Regions from separate parts of the Exiguobacterium sp. OS-77 genome, predicted to be linked through region 1. Evidence: riboswitches for the same ligand, from Rfam matches in the RefSeq annotation. Region 1 holds a riboswitch; the other holds the start of a gene.
The links. A riboswitch is a leader RNA that binds a small molecule or an ion and turns the genes downstream of it on or off. The one in region 1 is predicted to bind FMN.
Positions count from the first base shown of each region.

Region 1 (9,250 bases):
TTCGAATTGTTGATGACTTCCACGTCATGCTCCTCGAACCATTCCTGGACGTAAGATGAGACTTTGTCGGATAAGAATGACAAGACGGATGGACCGCGGTCGAACAGACGAATCGTTAAATCCTTCCGGCTTTCATGCAGTTCACTGGCAAGTTCAACACCAGATAGACCAGCACCGACAATCGAGACGACGGACCCCGGTGACAGACCGCAGATCGCTTGTTGTGTCTTGCGCGATTCTTCAAGTGTCTGGATGCTGTATGTAAACTCTTGAGCACCCGGAATGTTGTGGTATTTATCCTCGCAACCGAGGGCGATGATCAAGTCATCATAGAATAATTCTGATCCGTCCTGCAGGTGGACCGTATTCGTCTCTGGTGAGATTTTAATGACATGTCCATATTTATAAGTAAGATGTTTCCCCTCCGGAAATTCAATCCGGACATCCCGATCTGATAATGTACCTGCTGCGAGTGCATAATATTCCGTTTTGAGTGCGTGGTACGGTAGACGGTCGACGAGCGTGACGGCAACTTCCTCGTCCTTGAATCGCTCACAAATCCGCATTCCACCATATCCTCCGCCGAGTACGACCAATTGCTTCATAACGTAAAATCCCCCTTAGTTCCCCTAAATCAGTCTGACCTTGTATAATACGACATGAGGCAGGTCGTTTCCTGCTTGAAGGAGGAAAAAAAGTGAATCCGATTATTGAATTTTGTATCAGTAACTTAGCGGCTGGTACACAGGTCGTCATGGAGCAACTCGAACGTGACCCGAACGTCGACGTCGTCGAATACGGTTGCCTTGGCTATTGCGGCATTTGTTCGCTTGATCATTTTTGTCTCGTTGATGGTGAGACGGTCGTAGGCGAGACGCCGGAAGAGTTGCTTGAAAAGATTTACCTAAAAATCGAAGAGAATGAGCTGTGAGCCCGAACAGCCAAAAAATCCCCTCGTTCGTCTGAACGAGGGGATTCGTGTCCGTCAGCGGGCGCAGCTTTTCGGATCAGGCAGATTGTTGACGGCGCATCATCCATGGTCGTAGTTTCATGAACAACGGAATGAAGAGTGCCGAGATGAACAATGCCTTGATGACGTTAAACGGTAAGATACCGGCTGTGATTGCTGTCCATTTGACAGCTGGATCCGCCATGTAGTCCATACCGAGGAACCATGCATATGCTGGAAGGATCAAGATATAGTTGAGAATCGCAAGACCGAGTGCCATCGTGATTGTACCAGCGACGAGGCCAGTTGCGAGACCTTGTGTTGATTTCTTTTTGTGGTAGAACCAGCTGACAGGAAGCACGAATGCGACACCAGCAGCGAAGTTCGCGAATTCTCCGACCGGAACACCACTTCCGCGGAAGATGTAATATAACACGTTCTTCAATGCTTCGACGATGACACCTGCGACCGGTGAGAACATGATCGCTGCGACGAGAGCAGGAACATCACTGAAGTCGATCTTCAGATAGTTCGGTAAGAACGGCAGTGGAAAATTGATAAGCATAAGAACAAATGAGATTGAACCTAACATTGACAGAGTGACCATTTTTTGTGTGCGTTTCATACGAGTATTGTCTCCTTTTGCTCGTTCCTCTCGATGAAGTATTGGCATGACTGCGTCCATAAAGAAACCCCTATTGATGAGATCAACAGGGGAGAAGTCCGCATTAAATAAACCTAATCGATTGTTGCAAAAATCGATCAAATTCAAACTCATGCCGCCATCTTCTCCCATCCAGACTATACTGTCGGCTCCTGAATTACACAGAATCAGCAAATAGCGCCCTATTCGCTCGCGGGCTTCAACTCATAATAGTTGTTTACCGCCGGTCGGGAATTTCACCCTGCCCTGAAGATGGAACGATTATTTTGTTGTACATACCATTTATACAACGAATTCAAGATAGTTTCAAGCAACTAGGTTTCGATTCGCTCAGAAGTTGCGTATACTAAAGAAAAGGAAGGTGATGACATGATCCATTTAACGGAGGCAGCAGCGTTACAAGTCCAAGACATGATGGCGCAGGCACCAGCAGATGAACGGAATCTTCGGATGCTCGTCCAAGGTGGTGGATGTAGTGGTCTGTCGTACGGAATGGGATTCGACCAACAGAAAGAAACGGATCTCGTTTTCGAACAGCACGGCGTGACCGTCATCGTGGACGAAAAAGATTACCCGGTCGTCAAAGGACTGGAAATCGATTATAAGCAGTCGATGCTCGGCGGCGGATTCACGATCACGAATCCGAATGCCATCGCAACATGCGGTTGCGGGACATCGTTCCGGACGGCAACGAATGCCGGGACACCGGGTGGCTGTTAATGAATCCAATCGTGGACATCGTCCACGATTTTTTTATTGTCCGCATACAGGAGACCTGTTCCGTTGACTCGAAATATTAAGAGAGTGAATGCTACTACGAACAGGGAGGGCTTCAGGATGAGAAAAGTATTGATCTTCGGGGGAACACGCTACTTCGGACGCCGGCTTGCGATTCGGTTAGCCGATTCGGGGGATGACGTGACAATCGTCACACGCGGCGAGCATACGCCACCGGTTGCGAAGGGCTTGACATTTTTCAAAGGGGACCGGACGTCAAGTAGTACGATGAAGGACTTAAGCCAACAGCACTGGGATGTCATCTATGACAATATCTGTTTCACACCGTATCAAGCAAAACTTGCGATCGACGCGTTTGAAGGAAAAGTCGGACGTTACGTGTTGACGTCGACGATGTCTGTCTATGAAGGCGGTGGTGCGAACATCACGGAGCGTGCCTATAATCCGTTTCCGGGGAAATATGACCTCGAGAAGGAACATGGATATGGCGAAGGGAAACGCCAAGCGGAGAGTTATTTCTTCCAACGGGCGACGTTCCCAGTCGTTGCGGTCCGTTTTCCGGTCGTCCTCGGACCAGATGATTATACGGAGCGACTCGTCTTTCATATCAAACGGGCGCTTGACGGGCGTCCGATCGTTGCCGAAAACACATACGCGAAGATGGGGTATATCTCAAGTTACGAAGCCGCTGCCTTTCTGGAGTGGTGTGGTCGCTCGGAACTGACCGGACCGATCAACGCTGCAAGTGACGGTGTCTTATCCATTCAAGACCTAGTGGATAAAATCGACCGCGTTGCGGGAACGACAAGTCAACTCGTCGCAAAAGGAGAGGATGAATCACCGCTTGCGCCAGAACGCGATTTCTATATGGATACGACAGCTGCGAAACAAGCCGGCTATCTGTTCCAACATGTCGATGACTGGCTCGATCGTTTGATTGAAGAGGAGGTGCGCAATCACCAATGATGCAGTTGATGAAACCAACTCTTGCGTGGGAGACAGAGTATCGCGCCTTTTTAGAAGACTGGCGAGAGTCGGGTGAAACGATCGTGCCGGAAGCAGTCGGAGACACATATGAACCACTGGGCGCTTATTTTGCGGAACTTAAGGAAATGGAGACAACGGTCAGATCGGGTCTTGTCACCCATTCGACGTACTGGATGGTCGACGGGCAACGAATCGTCGGTGCGCTGAACTTCCGGCATGATTTGACAGAGAACTTGAAGTTGTACGGCGGGCACATCGGATACGGCATCCGACCATCCGAGCGTCAGAAAGGATATGCGACGAGTGGTCTTCGACTTGCGCTTGAAGAAGCACGCCAGCGTGGACTCGATCAAGTACTACTGACGTGTGGCGTTGATAATCTAGCATCTCGCCGTGTCATCTTGGCGAACGGTGGACAAGAAATCGAGCCGACTGTTCGTAATGGGCGCGAGACACGTCGCTTCATCATCCCGTTATGAGAATCCGTGAAGCACGTCTAGAAGATGCGTCAGCCATCGCCCGCGTTCATATTGATGCCTGGCGCGAGACGTATCAAGGTATCATTCCAGATCTGTATTTAGCACAGTTGTCGCATGTGAAACGGACGCAACAATGGGAACAGACATTAGTCAATCAGCGCGTGTATGTTGCCGTGTCAGGAGAAGAAGTCGTTGGCTTTGCGCAAGGTGGAGCGAATCGAAGTGATGCGCGTGAAGGGGAACTCTACGCGATTTATGTCTTGCAAGCGTCACAAGGGCAGGGACTTGGGAAAGCGCTGTTTCAACGCATCGCTGAGGACTTAGCGGAATATGAGACGATGCAGGTTTCTGTCTTGCGAGATAATCCAGCGTGCCAGTTTTACGAGCGATTCGGTGGTCAGGTCTTCGAAGAATCGATGATTGAGCGAGGTGGGGTGGAACTCGTGCAACGGGTTTACCGGATACCGGTTAAAAGATCATCCGTATGAAATCGGACGTTTTCAACATCTTCGCTTTCCTTAGGCGGGATGTAAGCCGCGCCAGTTCCCATTCCATGTGATCTGTCGGGTCTTCCCTATCCCTGACGGAAGCACGCATCGTGCTTCCTTTTCCTGTGGGAGTCGAAGATGTTTGGTCACGTCCTCGATGTGATTCCATGAAAATAAGAGGTCGGACTCCGGTATGTCATCCGGAATTCGACCTCTTATTTGTTTACAACCATTCAGTTATCTCAAGAATGATTTGTTACTTTTTCGAACAGACTCGTCGAGTGTTGCGGGTGACGAGCAGATGGATCAACGAGAAGTTTCGCTTGGTTAACGGCGATCGGTGCTTCACCGAAGCCCGTTGCGATCAGTTTGACGCGTCCTTCGTAAGTCGCGATATCACCACAAGCGAAGACGCCCGGAATCGCAGTCTCCATCTTCGAATTGACACGAATCGAATTGCGTTCGAATTCGACTTCCCATTCTTTGAGCGGTCCGAGTGACGAGACGAAGCCGAAGTTACAGACGACATCGTCCGCAGCGACGACGACGACTTCACCACTTTCAGCATGTTTGAACGTCAGCGTCTCGATGTGCGTCTCACCTGTAACCGATTCAAGTGTATACGGCGTCATGACGTTGACGGACGAATCGTGTAACAGTTCGACCGAATGTTCATGGGCACGGAACTTGTCACGACGGTGGACGAGCGTGACGGATTTTGCGATCGGCTCAAGCATCAATGACCAGTCTACTGCGGAGTCACCGCCACCCAGTAAGACGACTTGGCGATCCTTGAAACGTTCCATGTCGTTGACGAAATAGTGTAAGTTTGTTTCTTCGAAGCGTTCTGCATCCGCTACTCCGAGTGGACGCGCAGCGAACGAGCCGTTTCCTGCCGTCAAGATGACGGTCTTTGTATAATGCTCGCCTTTATTCGTGACGAGGCGGATGATTCCGTCATCCATCCGTTCGTAAGCGATGACGGTCTCACCGAGCACGTATGTCGGATCGAATTCATTTGCTTGTTCAAGCAACCGATCGACCAGTTCCTGTGCTTTTACTTTCGGAAAACCGGCAATATCGTATATATATTTTTCAGGATAAAGCGTAGCGAGTTGACCACCTAATTGAGGTAGACTCTCGATGACCTTCGTCTTCATCTGGCGCATTCCTGAATAAAACGCGGTGAACAGTCCGACCGGACCGCCGCCGATGATCGTGACATCATATGGTTGGTGCATCTGATTCCCTCCTAGCGTTGGATAGGTCCATTATATAGGAAGTAGGGGGTAAAGGTGCAAGTACGGAACATCTCACATTTTTTTAAGGGAAATTACATTTTTCTTTTGCAATCATTCCTGAAAAGTGTTTCAATAGGCTTATAGACATGTGAACATTATTTGAACAAAATTTTTGAGCATTCGTCTGTAATTGAATGTGAAGAAAATCACAACAAAACTACGATTCGTAAGGAGTATCAGAACATGAACACACCTAACATTGTTATTCTTGGAGCGGGCTACGGTGGATTGATCACAGCAGTCAACCTTCAAAAGAAACTCGGCGTCGATCAAGCGAACATCACGTTGATTAACAAACACGACTATCATTACCAAACAACTTGGTTGCATGAACCAGCTGCAGGTACGATGTCTGCGGAGCAAGCGCGCATCTACATCAATGATGTCATCAACCCGTCACGCGTCAAACTTGTCAAAGGTATCGTTGAGAAAGTCGACACGGCTGCTAAAACGGTTCTCTTACAAGATGGCGGAACAGTTCCTTACGATTACGTCGTCGTTGCTCTCGGTGGCGTTCCTGAAACATTCGGTATCAAAGGATTGAAGGAACACGCGCTGACGATCAGCTCGTTGAACAGCGTCCGTAAAATCAAGGAACATATCGATTACTCATTCGCACAGTACAAAACAACAGGATCACAAGATCGTTCACTCTTGACGATCGTTGTTGGTGGTGCTGGATTCACAGGAATCGAGTTCATGGGTGAGCTCGTCAACCGTATTCCAGAACTGTGCAAACAATATGACATTCCACGCGAACTCGTTCGTGTCGTCAACATCGAGGCAGCACCAACAGTCCTTCCAGGATTCGATGCTGATCTCGTCAACTACGCACACAAATGGCTTGAGCGTCAAGGCGTCGAGTTCAAACTCGGTAACGGCATCAAGGAATGTGGACCAGGAAGCGTCACGTTCGGTCCGCTTCAAGGTGACACGACTGAGACGATCGAAGCAAGCACGATCATCTGGACAGGTGGCGTCAGCGGTAACCCAGTCGTTGCAGCATCTGGTTTCGAAGCGATGCGTAACCGTGTCGTCGTCGAAGAAGATCTCCGTGTTCCAGGACACGACAACGTCTTCATGATCGGTGACTGTTCAGCAGTCATGGATCCAAGTTCGAACCGTCCGTACCCACCGACTGCACAAATCGCGACACAACAAGCACACAAAGTCGCTGAGAACATCGCAGCACTCATCGCGGGTCGTCAAACATCGACGTTCACGTACGAAAACAAAGGAACGGTCGCTTCGCTTGGTCACAAAGACGGCATCGGCATGGTCTTTGGTAAGAAGATTTACGGCCGTAACGCATCGTTCATGAAAAAAGTCATCGACAACAAACACTTCTTCGAACTGAAAAAGCTTGGTCTTGCGATCAAAAAAGGGAAGTTCTAAGTTCACGTTTTAGGCAAATGTACACTCGTGCATTTGCCTTTTTTGTCGGTTATACTAGAAGAGATTCAAAGGGGGAACAGTATGCATATCATTCAAGCCGTGATCGGGAGTGTGCTTTATCTCGTCATGTTCTTTAGTATCGGATTCATCTTAAACATGTTGTTGCGGAGTACATGGGTGATGCTCGTACTCTATCCGGTCATCATCATCATGATGATCGACAACCAATCGACGCTCGAATACTTCACGAATGCTCGTGAAGCAATTCCGAATCTCGGGGACCGGATTGCTGGTCTACAGACAGCGGATATCACGATGTTCGCGGCTGGTCTTGCCGGAATCATCATCGCCGGTCTATCGATTCGCTTCTTGCGTAAGAGTGGTTACCAAATGTTTTAAAGTCTACTTGAGTAAGTAGGCTTTTTTCGTGTCTGAAAAACCGTTATAATGAAAACAATGTCTTTAAATAAATGTGTAAGAGCAGATTGGGTTGAGAGCGAATGGATAAACAAATGTACCACGTTATCAAGGTATTGAATAATAATGTCGTCATTTGTTCGACTGGTGCGAATCAGGAAGTCATTATCCTCGCGAAAGGGATTGGCTTCGGTCGGAAGCCAGGCGATCAACTGACAGATCTCGACAAGTTGGAAAAAGTCTACACGTTGAAGGATAAAGAAGAACAGGATCAATATAAGGCGCTCGTCGGTCATCTCGATGAAAATTTCATCGCGTTGATGAACGAGATCGTCTCGATGATCGAGACACGCTTCGGAAAAAAGGTCGACGAACATATCCATATCGGATTGACGGATCATTTGACGTTTACGTTCAAGCGACTCGAACAAGGAATGGAAGTCACGAATCCGTTTCTTGCTGAAACGGAAGCCTTGTATCCGGAAGAGTACGCCCTTGCAGAAGAAATCGTCGAGTTCATCAGTGCCGAGATGAATTTTTACCTGCCTCCAGCTGAGACAGGATTCATCGCACTTCATATTCATTCAGCGACGAACTTCAAAGACGTACTTGAAGTCAACCGCCATCATCAACTCGTCGGTTTAATTGCTAGTCATATCGAGCAGCGACTGGAGATTAAAATCGATCGAAAATCGCTTGATTACAAGCGTCTGATTCGGCATCTTCGTTCAGCGATTGAAAGGGTTTCCAATGGGGAGTATCTAGAGGCTCCAGAAAAAGTAGAAAAGCTATTGCGTGAAGAATATCCGCTATGCTATGATACTGCTTGGGAGCTGATGTCCATCATGGAACGTCAGTTGAAGAAAGCGGTACCGCGCGGTGAGGCGACGTATCTTACGATGCATCTGCAACGCTTAGTGCAGTACGATTCAGGTAAATGACCGCACGGACTACGTGTTACTGATACGATCAGGCATGAGTGGGATGTCGGGCAAGAAGCTTTATTTCCGTTATGCAACGGGATAAGTCTATTGTCTACAATCCGCTCGTGCCTGATTTTTTTCTGTAAAAAAACGGTCAGATGTCTGACTTTTTTCGTCTCAATCATTGGCATTATTCATCATACTTCGCTCTTAACAGGAAAAGGAGGAAACACACATGTTCAAACAGATTTTTGCTGTTCTTCAACGTGTCGGTAAAGCGTTGATGCTTCCTGTAGCGATTTTGCCAGCTGCCGGTATCCTACTCGGATTCGGTAATGCGATGCAAAATCCGAACTTGACGTCAAAACTCGAGTTCTTGAAAAATGATGCAATCATCAAGGTTGCAAAATTGATGGAAGCAGCCGGGGATATCATCTTCGGTAACTTAGCACTCTTATTCGCGGTCGGTGTCGCGATTGGTCTTGCAGGGGACGGCGCAGCCGGACTTGCGGCAATCGTCGGATTCTTGATCATGAACAAAACAATGAGCGTTTGGCTCGGCGTTACACCAGAAATGGTTGCTAACGGTCAAGGGTATGCAAACGTACTCGGTATCCCAACACTTCAAACTGGGGTATTCGGTGGTATCATCATCGGTCTGATTGCAGCTTGGGCGTATGGGAAGTACCATAATCTCGAATTGCCGCAGTTCCTCGGATTCTTTGCTGGTAAACGTTTCGTTCCAATCGTCACAGCAGTTGTTTCATTGGTTGCAGGTCTTGTTCTCGTATTCGTCTGGCCGTTTGCGCAAGATGGCTTGAACTCGTTCTCGCACTTCATGATGGAGAAAAACCCAACACTCGCAGCATTCGTCTTCGGTCTCATCGAGCGTTCGTTGATTCCATTCGG
Region 1 covers NZ_DF239008.1:775,325-784,574, forward strand. Annotated here, with positions in the region: gene EXG77_RS03770 (NAD(P)/FAD-dependent oxidoreductase) at 1-605, opposite strand, end outside; gene EXG77_RS03775 (YuzB family protein) at 698-931, shown strand; gene EXG77_RS03780 (ECF transporter S component) at 1,008-1,574, opposite strand; FMN riboswitch at 1,730-1,871, opposite strand; gene EXG77_RS03785 (iron-sulfur cluster assembly accessory protein) at 1,983-2,333, shown strand; gene EXG77_RS03790 (NAD-dependent epimerase/dehydratase family protein) at 2,451-3,317, shown strand; gene EXG77_RS03795 (GNAT family N-acetyltransferase) at 3,314-3,817, shown strand; gene EXG77_RS03800 (GNAT family N-acetyltransferase) at 3,814-4,305, shown strand; gene EXG77_RS03805 (NAD(P)/FAD-dependent oxidoreductase) at 4,548-5,546, opposite strand; gene EXG77_RS03810 (NAD(P)/FAD-dependent oxidoreductase) at 5,790-7,001, shown strand; gene EXG77_RS03815 (YuiB family protein) at 7,083-7,400, shown strand; gene glcT (glucose PTS transporter transcription antiterminator GlcT) at 7,502-8,359, shown strand; gene ptsG (glucose-specific PTS transporter subunit IIBC) at 8,577-9,250, shown strand, end outside.

Region 2 (9,250 bases), 420 kb from region 1:
CGTAATACGACCAACCGAGGACCGTCGAGTAAGCGAACATGACGAGACCAATCGTAACGATGTATTTCCCGGCAGGACCGAGGAAGACCTCGAAGCTTGCTGTCGTCAACTCGACGCCTTCTAATTTCGTGTCCAACTGTCCCCCCATGACGAGCGTCAGACCCGTGATCGAACAGACGACCAATGTATCGAGGAAGACTTGCGTCATCGAGACGAGCGCTTGACGCCCCGGGAAGTCCGTCTTCGCAGCAGCGGCTGCGATCGGTGCTGAACCGAGTCCTGCTTCGTTCGAGAAGACACCACGCGCGACACCATAACGAATCGCTGCCCCGATTGCCCCACCCGTGATGGCTTCGTTTGAGAACGTACTGCTGAAGATCGTCGAGATCGCACCTGGAATCAAGTCATAGTTCATGACGAGAATCAGCAAGCCACTTCCGACATAGAAGAAAATCATGAACGGAACGAATAGACTGACGACCTTTCCAATCGATTTGACCCCACCAAGAATGACGACACCCGTCAATACCATCAACGCGATCCCCGTCACGTAAAGTGGCACATCGAACGTCGATTTCATCGCGAGGGCGACCGAGTTTGTCTGGACCCCGTTTCCAATACCAAACGCAGCGATCGAAGCGAATGCAGCAAACAAGACACCGAGCCATTTCTGCTTCAGTCCACGCTCAAGGTAATACATCGGTCCTCCTGCCATCTGTCCTTTTTCATCGACGACGCGATATTTGACGGCAAGAATCGCTTCCGCGTACTTCGTTGCCATCCCGAACAGACCGGACAACCACATCCAGACGATCGCACCTGGTCCCCCGAGGACGACAGCGGTTGCGACACCGACGATATTCCCCGTACCGACGGTCGCAGCCAGTGCCGTCATCAACGCTTGAAAGTGACTGATGTCACCTTCTGACTTATCGTCCTGATGCTTTGAAAACGCAAGCTTCAGCGCATACGGCAGTTTGGTAATTTGAATGAATCCTAAGCGAATCGTCAAGTAAATCCCCGTACCGACCAACAGAATGAGTAACGGTGGTCCCCAAACAAAATTGGACACCTTACCAATCCAGTCACTAAATGAATTTCCCATTCGTTTTACCTCCCCCTATGTAATCTATAGTTCCTTACCATTTTTTCAGAATTTACTGATAATTGTCAAACTATTTTTTCATAAAACTATTCTACATTTTAATTTTTTCTATAATAAGTAAATTTTTTACTTGTGACGTTATAATCAAGAAAATGAATAGTTCATCTTGCAAAAAAAGGAGCGAATCATATGAAGATTAAAACGAAGCTTATCTTATTGTCCTCCATCCTTTTGCTTAGCTTGATCGGTGTCGGGTTATACGGCGCATCTTCTCTCAATCGTGTTGACCAAGAGAGTCAAACGATCACCTCGTCCTGGATTCCCGGTCTGAACTTATCTCATGAAACGAATACTGCTCTATCTGATTTACGACGTGTCGAATTACTACACATTCAAGAAAATGATCCAGAAATCAAAGCCGGTTATGATAAGCGTGTCAAAGACGGTTTAGCGACCGTTGATGCGAATCTCGCGAAATACGAAAAAACGATTTATTTAGAAAGCGATCGCGCACTGTACAATGATCTCACAAAAAAATGGCAAACTTTCAATGAGACGACTGATCGTCTTCTCGCCCTCAGTACACCAGAAACTCAAAAAGAAGCGGTCACCTATTATGAAGGTGAGAGTCGTGATTCATACTTCGCTGTTTCGGATCAATTGACGAAAATCGTGAAATACAATAATCAACAAGCTGGTAAAAATGGTGACGCTATCACCAGCGCCGCTAATACGGCGCACCTTATGCTGTTCACGATCATCGGTGTCGTCGGATTGCTCGGTGTCATCTTCACCGTCTTGATTTTACGCTCAATCTTCGGTCCACTCCGTCAACTGCAGGCGAAAACGCATGAACTCGCAACACAAGGTGGTGACTTGACGGCGCAACTCGACGTCGTACGAGAGGACGAAATTGGACAAATCGCCAAGTCGATGAATCAATTCATCGCTCACTTACGAACAATTATTGTCCAAGTCGATGATACGGCAACACACGTCGTGTCGACCTCTCGTCATGTCTCTGGTCGAATCAGCGAACTCGATCAAGATATGGCGTCGACTTCGCATACGATTGAAAACTTATCGGCGGGTATGCAAGAGACAGCCGCTTCAGCTGAAGAGATGAACTCGTCTGCCGTCGATATGGAAGCGACGATTCATGACATCGTCTCCGGCGCAGAAGCGAACGGAAAACGCGCTCAAGAAGTCGGCGGTCGTGCTGAATCGCTTCAAGTTGTCGCCACAGAAGCGAAACAGACCGCCACTCAAATTCTCTTCGAAACAAAAAATAAACTGGAAGATGCGATGGCACGGGCGAAAGCCGTTAAGGAAATTTCCGTTTTGTCTGACGCGATCCTTTCAATTGCGGCGCAAACGAATTTATTATCCCTTAACGCTTCGATTGAAGCAGCACGTGCCGGAGAAGTCGGTCGAGGCTTCGCCGTCGTCGCCGATGAGATTCGAAAACTCGCCGAGAGCAGTCGAGATACCGTTGAACAAATTCAAGACGTCTCACTCTCCGTCATCGATTCCGTCGAACACTTGAATGCCGCGTCCGGTGAGATGCTCTCTTTCATCGATACAAAGGTCGTCAAAGACTATGATTTATTCGAAGATGCCTCGATTCAATACCGTGATGATGCGCAATTATTCGGTGATGCAGCAGAACATTTTGCCGCTCAAGCTGGTCAACTTCAGGAACTGACAGCAAATATGCTTGGTGTCATCCACGATGTTGCCGTCACCGTCAATGATGGGGCGCAAGGCACACAATCGATGTCGGAGCAAATCAATCATTCCGTTCAAGCGTTCCGAGATGTGCATGAACAGACTTCCGTCAGTCAACAGCAGGCGGAAGCATTAAAAGAGGTATTACGTCAATTTCAAGTCTAAATGAGACAAGCCCCTCACTTCCGATTGGATGTGAAGGGCTTGTTGTTCGTTATTGTGTCGCACCTGTGAGCGGTTGGGCATCTTTTGCTTCCGCTGGTAATTTGATTTCGTCAATCTCATTGAATTTCGAGAACGTCGACGCGTTTTTCATATTGAACTCGGTATCTTTTTCAATCGCAAATACCATGTCCATGTCGAGAGACTTCGGATAGAACGTTTTTGCGTCATACGTCATCTTGTAGTTCATCTTCTTATAGTCGATGCTATCCATCGCATCTTTCATCTGCGCCATCTGTCCTGTTTGTTCGAGCGAATCCTTCATGAAAGCTTTGAGGTCGTCACCCTTTAGTTTGACGTCGATTTGATAGACGTCACCCTCTTTTTTTGCTGTCCAGTTGTCTTTATACTTTTTCAACAGCTTGAGATTTTGATCCGTCGATGCCGATGACTCCATTGCTTCAACCATATCGCCTAGTTCCGAGACATCTTGAACGAGCCATTGTCCGTTTTGCGAGATATACATCTTATCGTCGACGATATAGCTCTCAATCGACATGTCTTTACCGTCCTGTGGATTTTTCATTGTCATCGTCTGGTGCATCGTAAGCGGCTTCTGGATGATATCGGCGGATACCTTTTGATCCACTGTCATCTCACCTGCTTTTGAGTTGACTGTCCCTTCCATATGGAACGATTTAATATCTTTTTGAGCGGCTGTCGCTTTATTCAGTAATTCCGTATTCGAGAGTTCCCCCGACTTCGTCGAACCAGACCCACTGCCACTCCCTGTATCTGTTTGTCCATCTTGACATCCCGCAAGCCCAATCGATGCTGCAACGATCCCGGCTGCTACCCACCTAGCTTTCTTCATATTCATTTCCTCCTTTATACGCGTTACCCTGATTTACGAAAAACATTGGAAAATGTTTCAAACTTTCTTTAGTAGACCATTACCGTTCTACTTAAAATTGAATCCTCAAATTTCAAATCAACGATTCTTTTTTTGAAATTTGATTCAATCTTCAAGAGATTTCCGCAAAAAAACAGGATGACGGAATGTACCGTCACCCTGCCTCTATTCAATTAAATCGTCCGTAAAAGATTCGCCATCTCAATCGCAGAAACCGCAGCTTCGTAGCCTTTGTTTCCGGCTTTCGTGCCAGCACGTTCGACTGCTTGCTCGATTGAATCCGTCGTCAGGACACCGAAGATGATCGGCACGCCTGTATCGCGCGAGGCACTTGCGACACCTTTTGCGACCTCGTTACAGACATAATCATAGTGCGACGTCGCCCCACGGATGACGGCACCGAGTGTGATGACGGCGTCATACTTACCGCTTTTCGCTAACTTTTCCGCGACGAGCGGAATTTCGAATGCTCCCGGAACCCACGCTGTATCGACAGCATCCGCTGCGACCCCGTGGCGGCGGAAAGCGTCGTTTGCTCCTCCGACGAGTTTTGAAGTGATCAATTCGTTAAAACGTGCTGCGACGATTGCGACGCGTAGTCCTTCTCCTGTTAAGAAACCTTCGTAGATCATGATGTGTGTCCTCCTTGGATGTCGAGCCAGTGCCCGAGTTTCGTTTGTTTTGTTTTTAGGTAACGCTGATTTTCCGGCTCGGCCGGTACTTGATGGGGTACACGTTCGATGATTTCGATCCCCTCTTGCTCGAGCACCCGTTGTTTGTCCGGGTTGTTCGTCATCAAGCGGATCTTCGTCACGCCGAGATCGCGCAACATATTGGCTGCGACCGTGTAGTCACGCATGTCCGTCGGATAACCGAGTGCATGGTTCGCTTCGACCGTATCGAGTCCTTGTTCCTGTAACTCGTACGCTTTTAACTTCGCCATTAGACCGATGCCGCGTCCTTCCTGACGTAAATACAAGACGGCTCCACCTTCTCGTTCGATCCGCTCGAGTGCCGCATCGAGTTGTGGTCCACAATCGCAACGCTTCGAACCGAAGACATCCCCTGTCAGGCATTCCGAGTGTAGACGGACGAGCATCCCGTCTTGCGCTTCGCCGGATAAGACAGCGACATGTTCTTTCTCGTCTTGCGTCGTATAGCCAATCATCCGGAAAGCTCCGAACGTCGTTGGAAGTAATACTTCTGCTTCACGTGTCAATGGACGCTCGAGATACGCGACAAGTGCTTCGATCGTGATCAGTTTTAAATCGTGTTCTTCCTTATAGAGAAGTAGATCGTCGACCCGTGCCATCGTGCCATCTTCTTTAATGATTTCACAGATGACGGCGATCTCATCGCTACCGGCAAGACGGGCAAGATCGACACCTGCTTCCGTATGTCCGCGTCGCTCCCGGACACCACCCTCTTTTGCGATCAACGGGAAGATATGACCCGGTCGTTTGAAACGTTCCGGTCCATCCGTCAGCATCCGCTGAATCGTTAGCGACCGTTCCTCGGCACTGATGCCGGTCTTTGCCTCTTCATGATCGATGCTGAGCGTGAATGCCGTCCCATGCGGGTCCGTATTATTCGCTGTCATCGGAGCAAGTTCGAGTCGCTGTGCGATCCGCGGACTGACTGGTACACAGACGAGTCCTTTTCCATGTGTAATCATGAAGTTGATGTTTTCCGGTGTCGCGTGTTCCGCGAGCATGACGAGATCGCCTTCATTCTCACGATCCTCGTCATCACAGACGATGATCGGTCGTCCGTTTTTCAAATCTTCTATTGCGTCTTCAATCAAGTCGAATCCGTTCATTACATGTCGCCTCCTAAGAATGCTGCCCAGTCCGTCTGCTTCTCATGCTGCGTGAAATGATAGAGATGTTTCGCCATCATGTCACACTCGATATTGACGACTGCACCGCTTGCCAATCGATCAAACGTCGTCACTTGACGGGAGTGCGGAATCAATGAAATCGAGATCGTTTCCGGTGTGACGCGTTGCAACGTCAGGCTCGTGCCGTTGATTGCGATCGAGCCTTTCGGAATACAATACTTTTGCCACGCTCCGACATCAAACGTATAGACCATCGCTTCTCCATCCGGTCGCCGACTGATCAGTCGGGCTGTTCCGTCGATATGTCCACTAACGAAATGTCCACCGAAGCGACCGTCTGCCGGCATCGCCCGCTCAAGTTGCAAGGGACTTCCGACTCGGTACGTACCGAGTGCTGTTGAACGGATCGTGTCATGGACGGCATCTGCCGTGAAACCGGTTGGACTCATCGACGTGACCGTCAAACAAATCCCGTCGACGGCGATGCTATCACCGATCTTCGTTCCTTCGAGTACCCTGTGCGCCTCAATTTCAAGCGCTAACCCGTTCGGTCGCGGGATCTTTCGTTTTAAGGTTCCGACTTCTTCAATCAATCCGGTGAACATGTCGTCTCCTCCTTTCGGATGTACGTCAGATGGAGATCCGGTCCGACCGTCTCAACCTGGTCGATTTGAAAACGATCTTCGATATCGTGTTGACCATTCCACGCATCGCCTTCAAAAATCGATGGGGCTTGGTAGACTTCGATTCGGTCAACGAGATCTGCCTCAAGGAAAGCGGCTTGAATCGTTGGTCCGCCTTCAATCAAGACACTACGGATGTCTTGTTCGTATAAGCGTTTCAAAATCGCTTCCGGCGTCTCATATTCACCAACGAGGACCGTCACCTGATCGTGACTAATCCGAGGAACACTCGTCAGCCAGTAGGTTGGATTTTTACCATCGCGGAAGACTTGCGCCGTCTCCGGAATCCGCCCCCGGCGATCAACGATTACTCGAATCGGCTCGATGCCTGACGATGCGCGTAACGTCAGTGCCGGATCATCGACGAGCACCGTCTCACTTCCGACGAGGATGGCATCGTGGCGTCCACGCAGGGCACGACCGTTCGCGCGTGCTTCTTCTGACGTGATCCAGCGCTGTTCACCTGTCGCCGCGATCCCGTTCATCGTCTGAGCGATTTTGACGGTCACGGTCGGACGTTTTCGTTCGATCGTCTTCCAGAATACCGTGTAAAGGGCTTCTGCCTCATGCCGTAACAAGCCGACATCGACTTCGATTCCCGCGTCCTGTAGCCGTTTGATTCCGGAACCAGCGACAATCGCATGTTTGTCTTCCGTTGCAACGAAGACTCGTTTGATTCCTGCTTGTAGAATTGCTTCCGTGCATGGTGGCGTCTTGCCGTGATGGTTGCATGGCTCGAGCGTCACGTAGAGATCGGCACCACGGGCGGCTTCTCCTGCCATCCGTAAGGCTTCGACTTCTGCGTGCGGCCCACCGGCAAACCGGTGTGCACCGAAGCCGATGATGCGTCCTTGTTTGACGATGACACAGCCGACACTTGGATTCGGACTTGTTTGTCCGTGTAACATTTGTGCTAATTGCATGGCATAACTCATCATCTGTGACATCGCGTTCACTCCTTTCAAATGAAAAAAGACGCCCCTTGAAAAAGGGGCGTCTGTATAGAAGGGTTCACGAAATACACGGTTCGCTTCCTGCATTTTTTCATGCAGAAAGAGACCGTCTCCTGAAAACATTTTTTCAGAAAACAGCTTGAATCGCGTCGTTTCGTTCTTCTCCCATCCGGACTTTACCGTCGGCCCTGGAATCTCACCAAGTCAGCCATGATGCGTACATCATGGGTCGCGGGCTCGTCGATCGATTGATCGCATCACCGCCGGTTGGGATTTTCACCCTACCCCGAAGAACTGGATTATTGAGTTATACAACTTTAGCCTAGCATATCTTTTTCAAGAAAACAAAGCGCAAATGCTTCTGTCTTGTCTCTTTTTTGATTTCGTTCCACTTCTGTCACCCGTCCCCAATTCGTAATCGACTGCATCTCAAAAACGACCGGAGCACTTGATAGCAGTGCGTCCAGTCGTTATTTTCCACTTACAAATAACCATTCTTCCGGTCATGGAATTCTTGCGCAATCGCCCCGCGCGTCCGTTCATCAGCGAGGACGCGAAGCGCTGTCCGGGCGAGGATTTTTGCTCCTGTGATCAATGCTTCATCTCCAGCTTCTGAACGGGCCGCTTCTTTGAATGCTTCCGTATGGGCGACGAGATCATCTGGTCCAATCTTGATATACGGATGGATCGTCGGGATGACTTGACTGATGTTACCGGCGTCCGTTGAACCAAGACCCGGTCGTTCGTCCAAGTGAACGATTTCGCCGAGCGCCTCTGCTTCTTCTTGGAACAGACGGTCGAACGTCCGGTTGAAGACGAGGTTATCGACTTCATTTTGGAAGGCGATGACATCGAGCGTCGCCCCAGTCGCGAGTGCCGCGCCTTGGGCGACGGCTTTGACTTTTTCCGTGATGGCATTCAATCGTTCCCGTGTCGTTGCCCGGATGAAGAAACGTGCTTTTGCGTATTCCGGGATGATGTTCGGCGCATCGCCTCCATGCGTGATGATCCCGTGGATCCGGACATCGTCTGGTAACTGCTGACGTAAGGCATTGATTCCATTGAAGAGTTGAATGACAGCGTCGAGGGCGTTGATGCCTTCTTCCGGTGACGCCGCTGCGTGCGCCGGACGACCCGTAAAGGCAAAGTCGAGTGGATCGACCGCAAGGGAAGAACCCGTGATCCGTGTTTGTCCCGACGGATGGACCATCAAGGCTGCATCGATTCCTTCCAGTAACTGATGTTTGACGAAACTGCCTTTCGCACTGCCGTTCGGTCCACCTTCCTCGGCTGGTGTTCCAAGGACAACGACACTCCCGCCGACTTCATCGAGCACTTTACTGAGCGCGATCGCCGCTGCGACGCTCGTCGTGCCGATGATATTATGACCGCACGCGTGACCAATACTCGGCAACGCATCGTATTCAGCAAGAAAGGCAATCGTTGCGCCTGGTCGGTCGCTCGATTTCTTCGCGAAGAACGCGGTATCATGCCCCGCGACGCCGAGTTCTACTGTAAAACCTTCCGCCGTTAGACGCTCCGCATGGAGCCGCGAAGCAAAGAATTCCTCGTTCCCGATTTCCGGCGTTGCATGAATCCGGTGACTTGTCTCAAGATACGATTCCCGTTTTTGTTCGATATCCTGTTCAATCGTCTCTATCCATGTCGTGCGTACTGGTGTCGTCATACTGTCCACTCTCCTTTTGAAATTATTCGCCGATGTCGCTCAGTGGAACGAACGTCGGGATCGTACTGCCTTTGTATTCTTTTTTGATGAAGGCCGCGACATCTTTTTGTTGATACAGCGATGCGATTTTTTTCAGTTCTTTTTTGTTCTTGTCTTCCGTCCGTGTCGCGATGATGTTG
Region 2 covers NZ_DF239008.1:358,815-368,064, reverse strand. Annotated here, with positions in the region: gene EXG77_RS01885 (sodium:alanine symporter family protein) at 1-1,105, opposite strand, end outside; gene EXG77_RS01880 (methyl-accepting chemotaxis protein) at 1,295-2,998, shown strand; gene EXG77_RS01875 (DUF6612 family protein) at 3,048-3,869, opposite strand; gene ribE (6,7-dimethyl-8-ribityllumazine synthase) at 4,082-4,540, opposite strand; gene EXG77_RS01865 (bifunctional 3,4-dihydroxy-2-butanone-4-phosphate synthase/GTP cyclohydrolase II) at 4,537-5,727, opposite strand; gene ribE (riboflavin synthase) at 5,727-6,353, opposite strand; gene ribD (bifunctional diaminohydroxyphosphoribosylaminopyrimidine deaminase/5-amino-6-(5-phosphoribosylamino)uracil reductase RibD) at 6,338-7,378, opposite strand; FMN riboswitch at 7,538-7,682, opposite strand; gene EXG77_RS01850 (M20 family metallopeptidase) at 7,866-9,071, opposite strand; gene EXG77_RS01845 (MetQ/NlpA family ABC transporter substrate-binding protein) at 9,094-9,250, opposite strand, start outside.
Region 2: another riboswitch for FMN. It lies ahead of ribD (bifunctional diaminohydroxyphosphoribosylaminopyrimidine deaminase/5-amino-6-(5-phosphoribosylamino)uracil reductase RibD); the one in region 1 lies ahead of EXG77_RS03780 (ECF transporter S component).